2 regions of the Paenibacillus sp. G34 genome follow, and region 1 is predicted to be linked to the other one. Evidence: riboswitches for the same ligand, from Rfam matches in the RefSeq annotation. Region 1 holds a riboswitch; the other holds the start of a gene.
What was found. A riboswitch is a leader RNA that binds a small molecule or an ion and turns the genes downstream of it on or off. The one in region 1 is predicted to bind thiamine pyrophosphate.
Positions count from the first base shown of each region.

Region 1 (3,390 bases):
TCATAGCGAACATGAGTATTTCTACGGTTTTATGTATTATCTTTGTTGTTATAAGAATAACCTTTGATGATTCTCCCATCATCAATATCACGGATTGACTGGTTGTCCCGTCTGTTTCGATTCATACTCAATTTGGAAAAACAGCACATACCATTAATGCAATCGTTATAAAAAGATAATACATTAGGCTTCCCTCATTTCTCTATGTGATTCCAACTCAAATCTATAGACAACTTCAATTATTTGTAGAATCAGCTCTTGCTTCAAATCTTCACGATTCTGGACATTTGTTTGGCACAGAGATTTTCTAATCTTGGGTTCGAATCGGTAAATCACCTCCATTAATGCCTCTGGATTTTTTTGTTTTGCTTTTCTGATGAGGTCTCTCCATGTCTCGTTCATAATTGTCCCCCTTATGCATAATAGCTGTTCTTAGTTTTTCCAAAGCTTTTATTCTTGTCTTAGAGACACTTTGCTGTGAAATTCCAAGGATAAGGGCAATTTCCGTATCACGTAGAACCTTACAGATCGACAAGTTGATAATTTCTCTTTCTCGACCTGTTAGACGAAGGAATGCAGCATATAAGAATGGATCACTGATCTGTTCTTCTAATGTTCCAACTATGGATTCAAATGCAACATCAGTCTCGGTCATCAAGCCCTCATCTCTTATTTCCATATCCTCCAAAACCAAAGCATAACGTTCATTGAGCTTCCTTATTTTTTTATCAAAATGAATGGAATTATAATGAAGCATGCTAGAGATGTATCCAATAAAACGTCTCTCCGCATCTGAAATATCAGATGAAGCTACCGTATTTTCACCGATCATAGAATCTCCTCTCTTTTTGTGAAAATATAAATTAGCATGAATCGGAAGTTAAGGGAACATATGTTCTTGTTTCATTATAACGAACATCATTCATTATTACGTCTAAGATAAAGAGGTGTTTGGAAGAAAAAAGGACGAAAATATAGAGTGCTCACAATGAGGACAACAGGAGAAAAATGCTTGGGGAGTTGAAATAACAAAATAGACGTTATAAGCAATCATTACGTCTCTGGAGAATTTCCGGAATCCAAAGGTACCTTGCATTATCTACACATATCATGGTAAATATGCTAAAATATACCTACCGAAGGGAGCTGTGACTTTATGAATATGAAACCCAATAATCTAAATGGTTCCGAGGATGAAGCCACCAAACGAAGAGCAGAAGAAATGGCTCATCAAGCTCAGGGAAGTTCTTTAAAGAGCGGAATAATAACGACTTTGGTTTTAGCAGTCGTCATTGTTGGTATTTTTTATGGTATAGCTTACTTTAGAACTAATTAAAAAAGACAATAAACATAAAGTTTACATCAAATCATATCTGATTCTTTTCAGAACTAGATTCGTTTAACCTAGCACACTCCCCACATTCCAGATGTTATAGAAACTTGGAATGTATGGGGAGTTTGCTTATAAGATCGAAAAACCAAAAATCAATTGTTCTTTCTTGCTTACTTACTGGCAATATACTCATCCTTTCTGTAACTTGGATCATTATAGACAATCGGAGGCGTGCCAGGGCACGTCAAGGGGCGGTGACTTAACAGGGGCGAAAAAGGGGTAAAAGATGCACTTCAGTAGGTTTCAAGATATGCCCTAGACACAATCCAGTCACTGGCCTATAATTACACCTAGTAATGCCCGTAACTTCATAGTTTCCCAGGGGAGTCGGAATTGGCCGGCTGAGAGTGTATCCCATCAAGATACTAACCCTTAGACCTGATCTGGATCATGCCAGCGTAGGAATCGGAGTATATTGCAACGGCACAGCTATAAGCTGAACGCCACTCTCTCACGCCTGCACGCGTCCCGGATTACGGGGCGCTTTTTTTGTTTTCTTTTGACATGCAGAAACAGAAAAATGACGTTATTCGGATAACCCGCGAGTATAAATTCGTCGATTTATGCAAAGGGATTGGATATGAAGCCAAGGAGTACCCCCGTGCCATCAGGCCGGACATACCGAAGGAGAGAAACACGATGAAATGGCGTAAAACGATGGGAATGTTACTCATGTGTGTGCTACTCGTTACCCTAGCTGCATGTGGTGGCAAAGAAGCTGCTCCAGCAGAGCAGAAAAATGCGACTGGTTCGGACCAAACCAATGAGGGGAGCAGTACTGCACTGAAAGATGTAAAAGTCGTGCTCGACTGGACTCCAAATACGAATCATACCGGTCTGTATGCAGCGGTGGACCAAGGTTTTTATAAAGCAGCGGGTTTAAATGTGGAGATTGTACAGCCGGGAGCCGGCGGTGCGGATACGATGGTTGCCTCGGGTGAGGTACCGTTTGGCGTCAGTTATCAGGAAAGTGTAACTCAGGCGCGTACGCAGGACGTTCCGCTTGTATCGATTGCCGCAGTTATTCAGCATAATACATCCGGTTTTGCCGCTCCAGTGGATCGTAAGATCAAATCACCTAAAGACTTTGAAGGTAAAACTTACGGCGGCTGGGGTTCCCCGGTAGAAGAAGCGGTGATGCAATCCATTATGGAGGGCGAAGGTGCCGACGTATCCAAAGTCAAAAAGATTAACATGGGCGATGCCGACTTTTTCACAGCCGTGAAACGGGACATCGACTTTGCGTGGATATTCTACGCCTGGACGGGAATTGAGGCTGAATTACGCGGGGAACCAATTGACATGTTATATGTGAAGGATTATGCCAAAGCGCTGGACTACTACACACCTGTACTCGTGACCAATGAACAGACGATTCAGAAAGACCCTGAACTGGTGAAGGCTTTCCTGAAGGCCACTTCTGAAGGATATCAATATGCGATAGATCACCCTGAAGAAGCAGCGAACATTTTGATCAAAGCTGTTCCCGATCTGGACAAAGAATTAGTAATCGCAAGCCAAAAGTGGCTCAGCCCGAAATACAAAGATGATGCACCGCGCTGGGGTGAACAAAAGGAAGAGGTGTGGAAGAATTACACCGACTGGATGTTCAGCAAGAAACTGCTGGATAAAGAGATCGATGTAACGAAAGCATACACCAACGAATTTTTACCACAGCAATAATAAAATTAAGTGTAACCATGAAATTTGATATTTACACTTTTTGAACGAAGAGTACAGGGACAGCTTGAAGAAGCGAAGCGATCGCTTATAAAATCCGCCGAGTTTCCCCTTTCTACATCAGTTGAACTACTCGTTTACACATTAACGGAGAGGACAGAAAAAACCTGAAAAAGCGGAGCGGTCGCCTTTATCACCGGATTTTCCCCTTTGGAAAAGGAATCAAAAAATCTGGGGATAACAGCGATTGGAAGGTTATTCTGTCATCGGATTGTCTGTGTAAACTTTCTTTAGTTAAATTTATATAGAATGGTTCA
Region 1 is NZ_CM166469.1:501,753-505,142, reverse strand. It holds gene AC1VYS_RS02405 (helix-turn-helix domain-containing protein) at 184-342, opposite strand; gene AC1VYS_RS02400 (sigma-70 family RNA polymerase sigma factor) at 308-832, opposite strand; gene AC1VYS_RS02395 (hypothetical protein) at 1,157-1,336, shown strand; TPP riboswitch at 1,704-1,816, shown strand; gene AC1VYS_RS02390 (ABC transporter substrate-binding protein) at 2,033-3,076, shown strand.

Region 2 (3,390 bases), 530 kb from region 1:
AATTTATGCTGTGTCTTCGGCAGCAGTGTACCGTTGGTCGTAATGTTAACTTTAAATCCCTTGGCATGAGCCATATCCAGCAGCAAGTCAATTTTGGGATGAAGGAGCGGTTCCCCTTTGACGTGCAGGTAGATATGTTTCGTGTGTGGTTTGATCTGATCCAATATATTATTAAAGACTTCAGGGTCGATAAATCCTTTGGCTCGCTTCGTTTGCGGACAAAAACTGCATGCCAAATTACAGATGCTTGTAATTTCAATATATACTTTCTTGAACGTTTTCAACTCAGGGTCCCCATTCTGCCGGGAGGAACAACAGTCCTGCCCTCATTCGTAGTACGGCCATATGAGCCAATCCCCATTATATCGGGTTAACGAGCCTAGGTAAATCGTAATCAGAGGATCCCAACAAAAGTCCAGTATATTTTCATCATAATTTCAAAACACACATACCCTCCCTATTTACATTAAGCCAAGTTGGATATATGCTGAGGACATAACTGCATATCTTGTACATTTACACTGGGGGAGCCTTGCGGCTGAGACGAATACGACGATTCGGACCCTTTGAACCTGATCTGGATTATACCAGCGGAGGGAAGTGGAGCAGCTTTTATTGGCAGTGGATGATCTCTATCCTTAATGGGGTCAACTTCAGTTCAAACGTATAGCTCCGCTCATTTCTCCGGAAATGGGCGGGGCTTTTTTGAATTTTGGCGATGTGGTTACTAGTGTGCTGGTTGCTTGATGACCGAGAAACTAGCCGTTCAAAATAAAAATTTCGAAACAAGGAAAATTCCTTTCCCGAGTATGGATTCAAATGTTCCGAATATAAAATCTCTGTCATCCCGTGAGAAGAAAGCAGTTATTGGGAGCATGATGCAAAATGCTCTTCTTGTCGATATCTGAGTGTGATTCACTCTCATCACCATCAAGATCATTCGAAATCAAGGAGGAAATGGCGATGTCTTATCTGGAACGTGTACGATCACTCAATCCTTTGGTTCATAATATTACCAATCTTGTGGTTGCCCCTTTTACGGCAAATGGTCTGCTTGCCCTCGGAGCCTCTCCGTTTATGGCCTATGCTCAGGAAGAAGTCGCTGACGTCGCTCGAATGGCTGGCGCGGTGGTTCTGAACATCGGCACATTGGATGAAAGGGTCATTCAAGCGATACGTCTAGCCGGACAATCAGCTAATGCACATCATGTACCTGTTGTACTTGATCCTGTCGGTGCAGGAGCCACAACATATCGCACGGATACAGTACAGATGCTGGTTCGTGAGCTTCGCCTTACGGTATTGCGAGGCAATGTCGCCGAAGTCGCTCATGTCATTGGTGTACCATGGAATATCAAAGGTGTGGATGCCGGGGCTGGCGAGGGAGACCGAATAGACATTGCCGAGCGGGCAGCGCAACAGCTTGACTGTATTGTTGTCATTACAGGCCAGTACGACATTATTACTGACGGATATCATACTTTCCTCACAAGCAACGGACATGCATTGCTCACCCAAGTTACCGGGGCAGGCTGTCTGCTCAGCTCAGTTATTGGTGCTTTTGCTGCGATTGCCAAGCCGAGGCGCGACTTGCTGAACAGTGTGGTGGAGGCTGTCTCAACCTATGGTATAGCCGCTGAACAGGCTGCAGTGCGAACGGCTCATCAGGGGCCGGGCAGCTTTCAGATTGAATTGTTAAATCAACTGGCGCAGGTCACACCTTCACTGTTCTCCGAGCATGCACAAATCCGTCAGATTCGTGGAGGTGTGTAATGAATATTGCTCAAGCGTTAACGATTGCCGGGTCTGATAATGGTGGCGGTGCAGGAATTCAGGCGGACCTCAAAACCTTTCAGGAACTTGGTGTATACGGCATGACGGTCATTACTGCAATCGCCGCGCAGAACACAACAGGGGTTCAAGGCGTGTTTCCAATTGATTATGATGGCATTGCACAGCAACTTGATTCAACGGGAACCGACTTTCAGCCGCGTGCCATCAAGACAGGTATGCTGTATAGTGCAGAGATTATTCGTCTTGTTGCGGCAAAATGGCAGCAATTCGGCTGGTCTAATCTGGTCATCGATCCGGTGATGGTTGCCAAAGGAGGTGCGCCTCTGCTGCAACAGGAGGCTGTGCAAGCACTCATTCATGATCTGCTCCCCCATGCCTTGCTTATTACACCTAACATCCCGGAAGCCGAACTACTTATCGGGAAATCGATTCGGAACCTGAGCGAGCGTGAGGAAGCCGCCAAGCAATTGGTGCGGATGGGTTCAACGTATGCCTTGATCAAAGGAGGACATGATACCGGCAGCGGTATGGTTATTGATGTCTTGTATGACGGGCATTCCTTTCATTATTTGGAGAACCTTCGTGTCATGACACGTCATACCCACGGAACCGGCTGCACATTCTCTGCTGCCATTACCGCGGAACTGGCGAAGGGTTCCCCTATTCTGGCTGCCGTTACGACCGCTCGAGCATTCATTCAGGCAGCCATTGAAGATGAGCTGGGATTCGGGACCGGGCACGGGCCAACGAATCACTTTGCGTACCAGCGCAGACAGCGAGGTGAACGCTGATGCGTAGATGGGATACGGAAGCGGTGCGCCGCGCGCTGCCGTTGTATTTGGTAATGGGCAGCGTCAATACGACGCGTGACCCGGTGGAGGTGCTCCGCCAGGCGATTACTGGCGGCATCACGCTGTTCCAGTTCCGCGAGAAGGGAACTGGTGCCCTGACAGGCGAAGCCCGCATGACGCTTGCGCTGCGGCTTCGCGAGGTGTGCAGCCAGCACGGGATACCGTTCATCGTGAACGATGATGTGGAGCTGGCTGTGGCCGTAGAGGCCGACGGTGTGCACGTCGGCCAGGACGATGCGGACGCGGCGCTGGTACGCGCCCGCATCGGCGAAGGGCGGATGCTTGGCGTATCCGCCCACTCCGCCCTTGAAGCCCGCCATGCCGTGCAGGCGGGCGCAGACTATCTTGGCGTCGGGCCGATGTACCCGACGCGCTCCAAAGCGGATGCCCACGCTGTGCTGGGCCCCGCCGGGGTTGCGGAACTGCGCGCCGCAGGCATCGCAGTTCCGGTGGTCGGTATCGGCGGCATTACGCCCGATACCGCGGCCGCCGTGATGGCGGCTGGAGCCGACGGCATAGCCGTCATCTCCGCCATCGCGGGCGCGGCCGATGTGCACGCAGCGACTGCACAGCTCGCTGCGATCACCCGCAGGGAGCAGGCATAGCCATGCTCCCCGCCCGATAATGCAAAGGATGCAGCCACTCGCTCTGCATCCTTTGCATTCTTATTTTATTCTTCGCATCCTTTGTCTCCTTTGTCTCCTTCACATCCTTTGTCTCCTTTTTTCTCCTTTACCTCCTTCTG
Region 2 is NZ_CM166469.1:1,035,685-1,039,074, reverse strand. It holds gene AC1VYS_RS04640 (radical SAM/SPASM domain-containing protein) at 1-284, opposite strand, end outside; TPP riboswitch at 514-616, shown strand; gene thiM (hydroxyethylthiazole kinase) at 964-1,773, shown strand; gene thiD (bifunctional hydroxymethylpyrimidine kinase/phosphomethylpyrimidine kinase) at 1,773-2,585, shown strand; gene thiE (thiamine phosphate synthase) at 2,585-3,250, shown strand.
Region 2: it holds a riboswitch for thiamine pyrophosphate, as region 1 does, so the genes downstream of both, thiM (hydroxyethylthiazole kinase) here and AC1VYS_RS02390 (ABC transporter substrate-binding protein) in region 1, are expected to answer to the same signal.